DNA from 2 places in the Pseudoalteromonas sp. RWi3 genome. Region 1 is predicted to be linked to the other one. Evidence: riboswitches for the same ligand, from Rfam matches in the RefSeq annotation. Region 1 holds a riboswitch; the other holds the start of a gene.
What was found. Region 1 has a riboswitch for lysine ahead of dapA (4-hydroxy-tetrahydrodipicolinate synthase). Riboswitches for the same ligand answer to the same signal wherever they lie in the genome.
Positions count from the first base shown of each region.

Region 1 (7,892 bases):
ACCCTAGCCTAATTAAGTATTACCAGAGTACAGAATCTTTTGTTAATCATTACTTAACGAAAACACATTCATGATGTTTTTAATCAAAGTATTTTTAGAATAAAAGCGCTAATCAGTATAGACCAGATAAAAAATTTTACCTAACCTACGCAAACGCAGCACTTTAGACTTACAATAAACATATAAATTCAAATATTTAACGTATCACAACTTGTTTCAATTTAGCGATACAGATTTTAAAACCCTTATTAGCATTATATTGCTTAATTTTGAATCAACAAGTAGTAACCGTGTTTATTTGCAATAAATGTCTATAAATAACAGTTAATAATTGCATCCTGACACATTTAGCCAGTAATAATTCATTACCTAAACATATATCGATGCTACACAAGCATGTTTTCAAGCAGCCCGACGTATTAAGTGCCACAGAAAGTTTGGTAGCCTTTTTCATCTAAAGCTGCATTATTCCATGACTCATTGATGCTTTGAGTATAGGGATTTTGCAGTGCTTGTAAGTATTCGCTTAGTATGGGGCTATGATTAGATTCAGCAAAGTCTTTTAAGATTTTTTCTACCATATAGTTACGCGGAATCAATATTGGGTTGGCTTTTCGCATAATTGAGTAACTTTGTTTGTGTGTCCTTTGAACCCACTTTTCAGACCAAGACGATAATACCGAAGGAATTGCTACATCTTCTTTCAACGACTTCGTTAAACTGTCAAACGTATTGGTATAGTCAAGAGAGTTATCTTTTAACAATGCTAATAACTCAGCAACTAACTTGCTATCTTGTGGATCATGCCCATCCAACCCTAGCTTTTGTGCCCACATTTCAGTAAATGCGTGATTAAACTTTTCTGCAAAACTATTAATTAAAGGACTCAGTAAAGCAACGGCTTGTTCATCATCTTCGTTTATTAACGGTATTAAACTCTCAGCTAACCGTGCGCAATTCCAGTTAGCAATATTGGGTTGATTGCCAAAAGCGTAGCGTCCTTGACGGTCAATGGAGCTAAATACTGTATCAAAATCAAAACTATTCATCATGGCACAAGGGCCATAATCAATGGTTTCACCACTGACAAGTGTATTATCTGTATTCATTACACCGTGAATAAACCCCACCCGCATCCAGCTCACAACTAGTTCTATTTGTTTTTTAATTACTTCACTTAAGAAGGCTAAATAACGCTCAGGACCCGTACTTTGTATGTGTGGATAATGTCGTGTAATTGCCAAATCAGCCAAAGCTTTTAAAGCTACAACATCTCCTTGCGTTGCTAAATACTGAAATGACCCTACTCTAATGTGACTTGATGCAACTCGAGTCACAATCGCGCCGGGCTGTGGTGGTTGCCGGTAAACGGTTTCGCCAGTTGCGACGACTGCTAAACATCGAGTTGTCGGCACGCCTAATGCGTGCATTGCTTCACTCATTATGTATTCACGTACTGCAGGACCAATAGCGCAACGACCATCACCACCACGTGAAAACGGTGTCGCCCCAGAGCCTTTTAGCTGGATATCCCAAAGTAACCCTTGTTGATCAGCAACAGCCCCAAGTAAATGCGCGCGCCCATCTCCTAAGCGAGGTGAAAAGTGGCCAAATTGATGACCCGAATAGCCCAGTGCAACAGGCGCTACAGTTGAGTCTATATGATTACCACTAAACACTGCGGCCTGTTGCTGTGATGAAATATCAATACTTAACTGTTTAGCCACAGCATCGTTAAATAACAGCAGCGAAGGCTCGCCAACTGAACTCGGTCTATCGGCGATAGCAAATTGCTCTGCGATCTCGGTATAGCGTGATACTAATTTCATTAAATTACCTTTCGCCGCTATTGCGGTTCAGTTGTTTGAATACCCACACGGTTATCACCCACACTATAGGCTACGATTAAGCTTAGCTCCTGCAAACTTAAGCCACTTTGTTGCTGCAATTCATTAAAAAATGCTTGTGCGCCAGTGAGCGATTTTTTAGTTTGTAAGCCACCGTCTATAATTTTGTGCGCGCGTAAATAACTTTCTACGTCGCGTGAAAGTAAAAACGTATCTTTACCTAAAGTGCGTAATGCATAAGGCCCTGTGTTGCCACCTAATCGTGCGCCATGCTTTTTTAAATAAGCCCATAAGCCAATTATGTCGTCTGTAGGCCAATTAGCAATAAACGCACTAAAACTGCCGTGTTCACTCGCTACCTCATGAATCATATATGCGTTATCAGCAATGGTTTGTACTTTTTTAAAATTACGCACAATACGCTCATCACTGGCTTTTTGTTCTAGCATATCAGGTGGCATCATCAGTAACTTTTCAACACTAAAATCCCAAAATACTTCCCTAAAGCCAGCCCATTTACTATTGATTACAGACCAATAAAAGCCACTTTGAAACACTTTACGGGTAAACTCTTCAAGCCAAGCATCATCGGGCAAATTTTTAAGCTGTGCTTGTGAAAGTGGCGCATGCAGTAATTGCGCTAACATCGCTTTACCGCCTTTTCGCTGTGCTGCTCGTTGATAAATATCCTGAAACTTTTCCATTGATTAACTACCCTTGCTTTGTCTATTTGCTAGTGTACGAAAAAATGACCTTATACGTAACCGCTAGTCATAAACGATCGTTTACAGCCTTGACACCTAGACGGCTAAAATGCTTTAATCACCGCCATTACCCCTATTTAAGGTGTGAGTTTAATCGTTTTAAACTCACACTGTGGGCTAGAAGAGGTGCGTTATTCAGGTAACGTATGTGAGGAGCACACACTCCAATGATCATACGTGAGGGGAATTAACGCCGAGAAGTAACACTTTTTGTGAAGGGTTATTTCGGGCGACTGGGTTGAATCCCAGCGACTGTCACCAACAACAGCAACGCTGTTGATAAGTTTGGTGGAGAGCTTCTGGTCTTAGCATAATAAGGCCTGTGCGCCCTGTTATTTAAGCCCATTCGCTCTTCGAATTTTAAAGTTCGACTGACGTAAATGCGGCGTTTTCCAATTATTCCTCATTTTACTCAGCGAACACCTAATAAGTTCGTTGCAGATGAAAAACAACTTTAATTTAAACGACTACCCGTTATGGACTGCACTCGTCACGCCTTTTACTGATGATGGCCAAGTCGATTATGCAGTACTTGAACAGTTAGTTACACAACAGCAAGCTGCTAATAATGGCATTTTACTACTCGGTAGTACGGGTGAAGGCTTAGCACTTAGTTTGAAAGAACAACAAGCCATTGTTGAACGTGTATGTCAGTTAAAGCCTACTGTGCCATTAATGGTCGCCGTTGGCGGTATGAACCTAACACAACAAATTGCGTGGGTAGAGTACTGTAATAAACTGCCTATTCACGGTTATTTATTGGGCTCACCACTGTATGCCAAACCGGGTGTTGTGGGTCAAACTCACTGGTTTGAAAGCCTGCTCAACGCAAGTAACCATCCATGCATGCTTTATAACGTACCTGGGCGCAGTGCAGTAGATATTCCACCAGCCGTTGTTAGCAATTTAAAAGAGCATAAAAATTTATGGGCACTAAAAGAAGCCAGCGGTGATATTGCGAAATTTGAAGGATTTAGAAAAGCCTCACCAGAGTTAGCAATATTCAGTGGCGATGATGCCCTTATGCCTTATTTTGCCCAAGCAGGCGCAAAAGGTTTGGTTTCTGTAGCGGCTAATGCATGGCCTACACAAACCCACGAGTTTGTTAAGCGCAGCCTCAGCGGTCAGCACCCAAATTTATTTGCCGATTGGTCACAAGCAATCCAAAGCTTGTTTGCCGTAGCAAACCCCATTCCCGTCAAAGTTTTGATGCATCTACAAGGGCGACTAAACAGCCCATATTTGCGTCCACCATTAACTCACTTAGAGTTAACCCAAACAGATTGCATTAATAATGCAAATAACACCATTTTATCTTGGCATTAAACACAGGTTTTTATAATGAGCTGGTTAGAACTATTAAATAATTTAGAATCAGGCGCTGTACGCGCAGCAACACAAGACGAAAACGGCCAATGGCAGGCTAATGTTGAAGTTAAGCAAGGTATTTTAGAGGCGTTTAAAAACGGCACTAACACTGAATTTGCAGGTGGGTTTGTTGATAAGCACAACTTAGCACCGCAAGAATTTACTGCCGAAAACGGCGTGCGTATGGTACCTGGTGGCTCAAGTGTTCGCCGTGGTGCACACGTTGCTAAAGGCACAATTATTATGCCACCAGCGTATGTCAATATTGGTGCTTTTATTGACGAAGGCACTATGGTTGATAGCCACGCCCTTGTTGGTTCGTGTGCACAAGTAGGTAAAAACGTACATTTAAGTGCCGCGGTACAATTAGGCGGGGTACTTGAGCCCATTGGCGCAAGCCCTGTGGTTGTAGAAGACGATGCATTCATCGGCGCTGGCTGTGTAATCGTTGAAGGCGTGGTAGTTAAAAAAGGTGCGGTACTTGCGCCAGGCGTACGTTTATCAGCCACGATCCCAGTTTATGACTGCGTTAATGAGCGTCAACTTAATAAAGGCGAGCCAATTCCTGAGTACGCTATTGTCATTCCTGGCTCACGCCCTGCTTCAAATGACTGGGCATGTGAGCAAGGTCTGAGCATGTCATGTGCGTTAATTGTAAAATACCGTGATGAACAAAGTGATGCTTCATTACTGCTAGAAGAGGTTTTACGTTAATGACCTTTTTGAGCACGCCAGTTAAAAACGCTATTGATGAGCTATCGACTCAGCTTGATAGTCCATTTTTTGTCTACGACCTTGACTCACTAGGTGCGCACTTGTCGCGTTTAGTGGCGCAAACTGAAGTAAAGCTTTGGTATGCGGTTAAAGCCAATCCACTGTCTAAAGTGATACAAAGTTTAGATAACGCTGGCTTTAACTTTGATGTCGCAAGTAAAGGCGAACTTGAGCAAGTACTTGCTCAAGGCATTAACAGTGAGCGCGTGCTCAACACCGGGCCTGCTAAAAGCCCAAAGCAAATTAAACACTTTATTGAGCTAGGCGTACGTATTTTTGTCGCTGAAAGCCTTAATCAAGTACGCTGGCTCAATGAGCAAGCAATTGCAAAACAGTGCCAACTACAGGTTTTACTGCGGGTGCAATTACGCTGGCCTGAAGGTGAAAAAAATCCACTAGGGGGCGACAGCCTGACCCCATTTGGCTTAGGCTGCGATGAATGGCAAGCACTCAACACGAGTGATTACTCTGCACTGAACTTTGATGGCCTGCATATATTCCAATGGGGAAATATGCTCAGTAGCGATAAACTCGCCCAGCTTTGGTCACAAATGATCGCGCCACTACAGCAGCTAGCAAGTGAATTAGGTATTAACCTTAAAGTACTCGATTTAGGTGGTGGCTTAGGTATTCCTTATACACTTGATGCACCAACTCTGAGCTGGGATGCGTTAATCGATGCACTTGCGAAAATTAAACGTGATGCTGGCGTAGAAGAGCTATGGATGGAGCTTGGCCGTTATGCAGTAGGTGAATGTGGTCATTACGCAACTCCTGTGGTCGAGCGCAAATTAAACTACGGACAACAGCAAGTCATTTTAAGCGGTGGCATTAATCATTTATTGCGCCCAGCGGTCACTAGCCAAGATTTCCCCGCGCGATTACTACGTGATTCAACAGCACCCACCCAAGCAATGAGCTTATACGGCCCGTTATGTACTGCGCTTGATTGCTTAGGTGAGCATCAACTTCCCAATGATTTAAACGAGCATGACTGGCTCGCATTTAGTCAATGCGGCGCTTATGGTTTTACTGAAAGCATGCCTTACTTTTTGTGCCATGAACTTGCTGCTGAGTATGTATTACAAAACGGTAAGCTAACCTGTATTCGCCAAGCTGAAGATGCTAGCCACTACTTAAGGTAATTGATATGACTAATACAACCCCAATCAGCCAAGAAAACATTGTCGTGGGTGAGGTTGCCAACGGCTTACCGCTAACCATTCCTGTGTATCGTTTAAAAGGCGACGGCACCGGACCAAGCGTTTATGTGCAAGCAAATATGCATGGCGCTGAAGTGCAAGGCAACGCAGTTATTTATCAACTACTTGAACAGCTAAAAAGTCTTGATTTAAAAGGTGATATTACTTTAGTGCCCTACGCCAACCCAATTGGCTGTAATCAAAAGTCAGGGGAATTTACTCTTGGTCGCTTTGATCCAATTACTGGCACTAACTGGAACCGTATGTATCATTGCAACAGTCAATTAGCTGCTAAATTTGCAGAGCAATACTGTGATGCCGATGATCAAACATTAAAAACTGCTTTCAAAGCAGCTCTAATAGCCGACGTTGATCAACAGTTATCAGGCCCTGCTTATCGCTTAACTACCGGTAAACGTATTGCGCTTAATTTACAAAAGCTCGCCCACCAAGCTGATATTGTACTGGACTTACACACAGGCCCTATTTCTAGCCAGCACCTATATTGCCCTGACTACGCAAAACAAAGCGCCAGCTATTTTAATATCCCCCACGTACTACTTATTCCAAATGATTTTGACGGCGCAATGGACGAAGCCAGCTTTTGTCCTTGGTGGCAATTAACTGAACAATTAGCAAAGCAAGGCCGTGAATTTAACGTGCAAGTCGAAGCGTTTACTGTTGAGCTGGGTAGCCAAGAAAAAATCGATTTAAGCGCAGCACTGGATGACGCCAATAGCATTTTAAGCTACTTAAACTATAAGCAGGTTTTTGTTGATGCCCCATTCCAACCAAAACAAATGAAACGCTATGGTTGTCTGCTCGCTGACTACTTCGCTTACTACGCGCCCATGGGTGGCATGGTTGAATATATTGCGCCGTTGGGTGGACATATTAAAGCTGGCGAGCCAATTGCTAAAGTACTACGTATGGAGCGCTACTTAAGTGAACAACCCTTGCAAACTCTAACACTTGATTGTGATGCAATCGCAATTTTGCATTTTGCCTCGGCCAGTGTGAATCAAGGTACCGAACTCTACAAATTCTTCACCAACGTATTTGAGCTTTAGATTCTTTAGAGCTCACCCCTTCTCATTGCGTGAGAGCACGATTATCCAACTGGAAAAAAGTGCATGAACGAGCGGCTTCGGCCGCTTTTTCTTTGTATTTGTAACCAAAAGGCAGTAAAACTTACTAAGTTCAGTAACAATTCACAGATCTTCTGTTAAAGTTATACGTGGACAGATAAACTGAACAAATACTTTCAGCCGCTTAAACAGTGGCACAAGTCCACCAGCTCCACTTAGACTCTCTATTTAGTTTACCAAAGGAATAATAATGACTTGGCGCAATGGGATTTTACTTACTACTTTGTTATCAACTAGCGTGTTGGCACAACAAGCCGACCCAAAAAAGACAAACGAACAAGACAGTGATATTGAATTAGTAAAACAATGTATCTTAAACGAAGCAATCGCAGGGGACGAAAATCAAACCCTAGCACAGCTTCGAAAAAAATGTTCTGCTTTGGATGAAAGTAAGCAAATAACAGCCCTTGATAAACGCAAAGCACGTGAACAAGTAAGTCAAAAAAATCGCAATGTTATTACGCCTCATAAGCGTAACTATTTGCTGCCGTTATCCTATGTATCAAACCCAAATACTCGCCCTTTTGGTCAACTAAATGAGCTATCTGACGAGCCCAGTGGCGAGCAGCTTGATAACCTAGAAGTGAAGTACCAACTTTCAATTAAAGTACCGCTCTATAATGATTTTGCAGATGACGATCAAACTGTATTTTTTGGTTTTACCTTGCAGTCATTTTGGCAGTTTTATAACAACGAAATTTCATCGCCATTTCGCGAAACAAACTATGAGCCTGAAATTTTTTGGATTAACTACCTTGACCCTGAAAACGTACTTTGGGGTGATGAAAT
Region 1 is NZ_JBHNYL010000010.1:40,430-48,321, reverse strand. Features, by position in the region: gene ACFI4Z_RS13365 (protein adenylyltransferase SelO) at 420-1,829, opposite strand; gene ACFI4Z_RS13360 (DNA-3-methyladenine glycosylase I) at 1,847-2,551, opposite strand; lysine riboswitch at 2,725-2,918, shown strand; gene dapA (4-hydroxy-tetrahydrodipicolinate synthase) at 3,053-3,937, shown strand; gene ACFI4Z_RS13350 (2,3,4,5-tetrahydropyridine-2,6-dicarboxylate N-succinyltransferase) at 3,953-4,693, shown strand; gene ACFI4Z_RS13345 (PLP-dependent decarboxylase) at 4,693-5,898, shown strand; gene ACFI4Z_RS13340 (succinylglutamate desuccinylase/aspartoacylase family protein) at 5,904-7,025, shown strand; gene ACFI4Z_RS13335 (phospholipase A) at 7,294-7,892, shown strand, end outside.

Region 2 (7,892 bases), on a different contig from region 1:
CGACTGCTGCACATAGAGCTGCTGCTTTTGTTCAAACTCGTGTTTTTCATGCTCAATGTCCTCAAGGGCAACATTAAGCTCGCTGAGTTGCGCTTCTTGGTAAGTATCAAAGTCTATTAAAGCCTGGTCTATTTTTGGCGCATACGCAGCGAGTTTACCTTTGAGTACAGTTTGGTTTTCAAGCATAGATTCAAGCGCATTAATCGGCTCTTGCATTGATTCAAGGGCTTTCAACTCACGCTTTGCGCGGTTTACTTTATCAAATGAACGGCGCCAAACTTCATAAAAATCAACTTTTGAGTTAGACATATGGCGCTCAAACACACGCAGCATAAAGCGTTTTACATCGGCAGCACCGAGCTTGTGTAGATTTAGAATCCGACGGAAAATTTCTTTATAAATAGCCGAGTCTTGCACATTATTAAGCGGGATCATTTTTAAGTTAATGTCGCCATCAAACGGCGTTGCGCCGCCAGTAAGTAGGGCGTTTAGCTCTTGAGCTTTAAGCTCAATTGGATTAAAACCTTGCTCCTTTAAGTGGTTAAAGAGCTTAGTGAACTTAATGATGGTTTTACCTTGGGTGTAGTGCTCAAGATCAAGTTTGCCTTGATAGCAAAAAAACTGATGCGCGTAGCCGGCTATTTTACCTAGGCCTGCAACACCAATAACGACCGGGCCTTGTGGTAGGTTTGCCTCAAGTAAAATGTATGACTGATCAGATGAAAAATAAAACTTACGGGTTTCATCTAAGTCATGGCCATCCCACTCAGTCAGGCGTAAATCGTTAATAAGCGGAAATTGCAAAGCGTTTATAACTGAGCTTTTACCGGTGTTGTTTGGGGCACAAATAGAGCTGCTTTTATCAAGGGGGATAACACACTTGGCGTAACCTGCAGTGTTTAAAAGCGCCAGTTTACTAAGGCCGTATAGATTTTTCATTATTCGTCCTCGCCTAGGTAGGTTTCTTCGTTCACTTCCATTAACGCATCAATATAGCGATAAACCGGGGCTTGCAGCATAAAACCGCCTTCAACTTCACGGGCAAGGCCAAGTCGGATCATCCGTAAATATACATCTTTACGTAAATCAGAACCTGAGAAAATTTCGAGCTGGTCAAATAAATGTTTGTTCATCTGCACTAAGGTTTGCATGAGCTCTAAATCGTTTACTTCATCAAATAAGGCACGCATGGGGTCTTTACCGGTGTTAGCGAAGTGCTCAATTAATATGTAAACGGTGAGTGCGATTGCACGAGAGATTTTGCCCATGTTTGGCGTGCTTTCATCGCTCGCAAAGTAATAGAAGCCACGACTATCATGCTTTAACTCATGGCCGAGAGAGCAAAATAATGCACTGTATTGCTCAATGTGTTGATCAAGTTCTTGCCACATCAAGGTGTCTTGCTCGCTAATGTGGTAACCCGTTACCAGCTTTTTATTGATAGCTTGTAGATGGGTTAATTCATGTAAATTAATTTGGGTCATAATAGTTACTCATTCCCTGTTTGGTTTTGTTCTGCGTCAACAGGTTTGGTATTAGAAGGCTTAGTATTAAACGGAAAGAGTGAAAAGTGCTGTCCGGCGATTTTAACCCGCATTTTTTCATCGCTTTGACTGATTTCAATATCAGTATCGCTAACGAGTTTTTGATATAAAAACAGCATTTCGTCGGCTTCAAGTTCAGGGTAGCTCTCACCCAGAAACGTTAATAAAGGCTCTGGCTTTTTACGCTTAGCATTAAAACGCTTTTTAAAGCTGGTTTTAACATTGTTATAATCTGGAATATTGGGTGTTACATATGCTGGTACATTTTGTTGGTCAGGCAATTCATATTCACTGTGTTCAAATTCTACCAGGCCTGCCATGTAAGCGACCATATGGCGTTGCTGACCCAATGAAAAACGTTGTGCGTCAGAAACAAAATGCGGTTGCACGCTACTTAGCATGTTATCCACGCCATTTTTACGAATTAAACCAAGTACCTTCGCAGCTTGGCGAGTGATCATATTATTACGGCGTAATTCTTCACGCAGGGGCATCAGCATATCGGCACTTTTACGTAAGCTTATCCGACCAACAAGGTGCATTTCTAAAATTCGCGTACGTAATTGCTCTAGCATGCGTTTATCTTGGTACGCTTTGCCTGAGCGTTCGATATGCGCTATTTGGGCACTTATTTGTTCTTCAATGGTGTTAAAACAGGCGTGGAAATCGCCGCGAATATCTACCATTTCAAGCATAGGTTCAATGTATTCATCAAAGGCTTCAATCACGGCTTTGTAACGCTTTTGAAGCGATTGCACTGCATTGTTAGCTTTAGCTTGCTCAACAATATTTAAAATGGCATTTTCGTTATGTGCAAACAGCTTCATTATTTTACGCACCCGATCATCCATAATACGGCTAAAGCGGCGTAACTCGTCGTAATCTTCAATTTCTCCCGCATTAGCAAGGCGGTTACCCAACCGGGCTAAGTCATCTACTAAAACACTAATTTCCTGTGCTAACCCTAAATGTTCTTCTTGTAATAAAAAGGTCGCAAAATCGGCAATTGCACGATTAATTTCAAGTTGTGACGATTTCGCCAAAGGAATAATAATGTCTTGATTTAAAAGTCGGTTAGTTTCTTTATAAATACGCTCATTTGACCAAGTTGGTTGTTTTTGTTTTATCGCATTTTGTACGTCTTTTAAGCTAAAATCAGCCATCTTAAAACGTTTAAAAAGTAGTTCCAACATCCCCCAATGCTCTGTGAGAGTATTTAGTAACTTTTTGGCTGGGATCATAACGCTCCAGTAAATCTAATATAGGCTGTATCAGCGATTAGTTAAAAATAGGTAAATGGCAATAGTTTTACAAAGCCTTTGGTGCTAGACTGCGCGCCGTGTCACACAGGTGACATAAGAATGCAATTTTTACATTTTTCTAAAGGTTGTTCAAACACCATGGTAACGTCAATTATCCTAACCCTGATAGCGGTCGCATTTGTGCTCATCGTTATAGAGGATATTATCCATGTAAACAAGGCCAAAACTACGCTTTTCTTTGGTACTTTATGCTGGATTATCTTATTTATCTCGCCGCTAAACGGGCAAAGCCCCGAAACTATACAACATCAACTTGATCACAATATTTTAGAGATTGCCACACTCTGGTTGTTTTTAATGGCTGCAATGACTTTTGTTGCCTATTTGAACTCCAAAGGTTTTATCCAAAATATTGTGCACAGAGTTATGCCAAGCGCAATCAGCGAACGAAGGCTGATGTTTTTAATAGGTGGGTTTTCTTTCTTATTTTCGTCGATTTCAGACAATATTACCGCTACGCTAATTTCTCTTGCTGTGGTGATGTCGTTAAAACTCGATCCGAAAAAGTTGATTAAATACGCTACGTTAATCGTTTTTAGTGTGAACTCTGGTGGGGTGTCACTGATAACTGGTGATGTAACTACCTTAATGATTTTCCTCGATGGCAAAGTAAGCATTGCTAACTTGCTATTGCTTATTGTGCCTGCACTGACAAGTGTGGCACTGTTGGCCATTATGTTGTCGTTTGGCTTAAATGGTGCTGTTGAGTTTACTAAACAACAAGAGCGCCGCATTGAAAAAACTGATATCACCATCGCGGTTATTTTCTTATCAACCATTATGGCTACATTAACACTGAGCGTGCTTTACCATGTACCGCCGTTATTGACCTTTTTGTTTGGTTTGTCACTGATGTTTTTAACTGCACAGTTTTTAATGCGCAAAAAAGACGTAAACAAAAAAATCATCGATTACATTCGCGAAATAGAATACGACACTTTGCTATTTTTTGTTGGTGTGTTGTTACTTGTTGGTGCATTAAAAGAAGTGGGTATGCTAAGTAAGTTCACGCATCTTTATGAACTAATGCCAGCGCAATATGCAAATTACCTAATGGGTATTTTGTCAGCTGCTGTTGATAACGTGCCACTGACAGCTGCACTACTTAAAGCCGACATTATGATGAGCCCACAGCAGTGGCTATCGTTTACATATGCCACAGGCGTGGGTGGCTCTATGCTTATTATTGGCTCAGCCGCGGGTATTATCGCTATGAGTAAAGTAAAAGCGTTGACGTTTATGAGCTATTTACGTATGTCGGTTTATTTATTGATTGCTTATACAGTAGGTTATGTTGGCTCTTATGTTGCGGGGAGTTTTATTTAATCGAGGGAGATTTAATAAAACAACTTGACAGCTAGACGTCTAAACGATAACTTTCAAAGCCCACTTTACAGTGGGCTTTGTTATTTTGGCTGTTTTTTAAAGCGGTTAACCTAACATTCAGAAGAGGTGCGATATTTAGGTACTTAATGTGAAGCGACGTCTGCTTTTGATCATTAAGGAGGGAAATACTCGCCGAGAAGAACAACTGACGTCACAGTGGTTTTTCGGTTTATGGGGCTGAATCCTCAAAACTGTCACCAATTTAGGTGGAGAGCTTCTGGCAGTGGACTTTTCTTATCAAGCACCCCCTTGCCAAGTTCTTCTTGTATTATCGTGGTAAAACGCCACAACAGGAGACGACATGAATACCCAAGTAGTTACAAATAACTCGCAACAATTAAGCAATACAAAATCAGATTACGTTGTCGCTAAGTTTGGTGGCACTAGCGTAGCTAATTTTGACGCTATGAGCCGTTGCAGTGAAATTATTGTAGCTGATAACACAGTGCGCGTTGTAGCGGTAAGTGCCAGCGCCGGTGTAACAAACCACCTTGTTGCTTTATGCCAAAAAGACTTAACTGCCCAAGAGCGCAGCGAACACATTGATGGTGTGATTGCTATTCAAGACGCCATTTTAAATGAACTGTCGCTTGATGCTGATTTAGCTCATGGTTTTGACGAGACAATTAAAGCGTTTAAATCGCTTGCCAGCGAAACGCTTAAATCTAAGCAACAACACGATGAGTTGCTTAGTTTTGGTGAGCGTTTGTCGTCGTATTTATTTACCCAAGTACTGCGCCTAAATGGTTTAGATGCGGTGCGTTTTGATGTACGCCAAGTGCTAAAAACAGATAGCCAGTTCTCAAAAGCAACGCCAGATGTACAAGCGACTGCAATGGCGGCAAAAGCGCATTTAATCCCATTATTAAAAGAACAGGTTGTGGTTACTCAAGGTTTTATTGGTAGTGATGCCCATGGGCAAACAACCACCCTTGGTCGTGGTGGTTCAGATTACAGTGCGGCGTTATTAGCAGAGGCTGTTAACGCGAAGAGTGTACACATTTGGACAGACGTTGTGGGTATATTTAGCACCGATCCGCGTTTGTGTGTCAAAGCCACGCCAATTGCCCGTTTAAGCTTTGATGAAGCGGCAGAAATGGCGACCTTTGGCGCAAAGGTGCTGCACCCTGCAACAATTTTACCAGCGAGCCGCAGCCACATTAGCGTATTTGTAGGTTCTAGCCGTGAACCGGAGCGTGGTGGTACCTGGATTGAACGTGAAAAGTCACAAGTACCCGGTATTCGTGCTGTAACCCAGCGTAAAAACCAAATTTTGTTAACTCTTAAAAGCCCAGAAATGCTGTTAGCCAGCGGCTTCTTAGCCCGTGTATTTACGATATTAAGTGAGTTTAATATCTCAGTTGATTTAGTGACAACCTCTGAAATCAGTGTTGCAATTACCCTTGATAACGCGCCAAATGCCTCTCGCCCTGAGCTTGATCAAGAGTGCTTAGATAAACTCGCTGAGTTTTGTCATGTGTCGGTTGAAAACAACCTAACCCTGGTGGCACTCATTGGCTCTGAAATTCAGCTGCGCCAACAAGAAGTAAACTTAATGAATGTGCTTAGCGACTTTAACATTCGTTTAATTTGCCACGGTGCTAGCAAACACAATTTATGCTTTTTAGTTGAACAAGCAGAATCAGATTTAGTCGTGCAAGCTATTCACAGCCGTTTACTTGAGCTCGAACATGCCGCTTAACTGATTTAAATTATCAATATAAAAGCACTGCCAGTCAGTGCTTTTTTTATTCACGATCGATATATCAAAGCCTTTAAACTCACAACTTTTAGCATTTAAATTAGCCGTTGTAAGCTCGGTGAAAACATGTGGGCTGAGCAGCTGAGCAATAGGGCGGCTAGTCGCTTTTGCTAATGCTTCTTTTAAGGTCCAAATCCTAAAAAAACGCTGGGCAGCACATTGCTCGGTTTGGGTAATTAAGTCGACTTCTTGCTGGTGATAAAAATGCTTAGCCAGTTTTTCAAACGGGCGTTTTAAGCTTACCTTCTCAATATCAAAACCAAATTCGACCTGCTCAATATTCAGCGCTGCACCCACAAAACCATTCGAATGAGACAAACAACTACTTAAAACGGTATTGGTATTTTTGATGTGTAATAAAAGTTTGCTGCTTTGCTCGTCAAATTCAGAGCTAATGTGATGAGCGGGTGTATCGGCAAATTCAGTAAAACAGTGTTTCACTAAAAACTTAAGCAGTAAACGCGTGGCGAGGTACTCTTGCTTTGCTTTACTGCTTTTTCTGCGTTCAATAACAGCTTGCTCAAACGGGCTTAGTAAATCAGCTAATGGGAAATCAGCAAGGTCAATAGATTCTGCGCTGAGTAGCACAACACACTGCGTATTAATATCAGACACACTAAATGGGTTTACAGTAAGGTGCTGCTCAAAGTATTGGTTAGGCATAAAGTCCAGCTGGCTAGCAATGAAAATATAAAAACTGGGTATAAAATGCGCATTTAGCGATGGTCTGTCCCAGCATTAGCAAATTTATTACTCAGTCGTGGTGAAATATGGTTTAATTCACCTTAATGAAAAATAATAACAGATAGTAGATGTATGGCACAATTGCGTGATGGTTTTCAAAGCCGCCTTGGCTTTGTTTTAGCGGCGTCTGGCGCTGCGGTTGGTTTAGGCAATATTTGGGGTTTTCCGACCCAAGCGGCTAATCACGGCGGTGGTGCGTTTTTACTGGTTTATTTTATTGTTATATTTTTACTGGCAGTGCCTGCTTTATATACCGAGCTTTACTTAGGGCACCAAGCGCAAGCTAATCCAGTTAAAGCACTTAAAAACGCATGGCAAGATCAAGCACCAAAAGTAGGTGCGGCAGCGGGTTATTTAGGCCTAGCGGGCGCTATAGTTATGCTAAGCTTTTATTCGATAGTAGCAGGGTGGATGCTTGCCTATGCGCTTGAGCCCATTACTACCTTCTTCGGTTTTACCGATATAAGTAATTTTTTACAAACAGACTCTATGGCGCGTAACTTTGTATTTACGCCGCTAATGCTTATTTTAACTGCTAGCATCATTTTAAAAGGGGTGAAATCAGGGATTGAGACTTGGTCTCGCCGTTTGATGCCAATGCTACTAGTTTTATTAGTTGGGCTGATTGCCTACATTGCCACTCTTGATGGAGCCAATGAAGGGTTTGCAGCCTATTTAGTGCCTAATTTTAGCCATATACTCGACCCAAACTTGATAATAGCCGCCATGGGGCAGGCGTTCTTTTCATTGTCGCTTGGTGTAGGTTGTATGATGATATACGGCTCTTACTTACAACCCGATGCCAATTTACCGCGCTTAACTGCCTCGGTAGCGTTGCTTGATACTGGCGTTGCATTCTTAGCAGGGTTGTTAATTATCCCTGCTATTTATGTGGCGCAACACAACGGTGTACAAGTGTTTAATGATGGTAAACTCATTGGTGAAGGGCAGCTTATTTTTGCAATTTTACCAGAGTTGTTTAATACCATGGGTGAAATAGGTTTAGTGGTAGGCTTATTGTTTTTTGTTTTAATGTCGATAGCGTCATTGACTTCAACCATTTCATCGACCGAAATCCCCGTTGCATTTTTAGTTGAAAATCATCAAGTAGAACGTAAATCAGCGACCTTTATT
Region 2 is NZ_JBHNYL010000012.1:40,199-48,090, forward strand. Features, by position in the region: gene ACFI4Z_RS14465 (AAA family ATPase) at 1-939, opposite strand, end outside; gene ACFI4Z_RS14470 (condensin complex protein MksE) at 939-1,484, opposite strand; gene ACFI4Z_RS14475 (hypothetical protein) at 1,490-2,785, opposite strand; gene nhaD (sodium:proton antiporter NhaD) at 2,945-4,192, shown strand; lysine riboswitch at 4,306-4,477, shown strand; gene lysC (lysine-sensitive aspartokinase 3) at 4,554-5,954, shown strand; gene ACFI4Z_RS14490 (4'-phosphopantetheinyl transferase family protein) at 5,928-6,677, opposite strand; gene ACFI4Z_RS14495 (sodium-dependent transporter) at 6,831-7,892, shown strand, end outside.
Region 2: it holds a riboswitch for lysine, as region 1 does, so the genes downstream of both, lysC (lysine-sensitive aspartokinase 3) here and dapA (4-hydroxy-tetrahydrodipicolinate synthase) in region 1, are expected to answer to the same signal.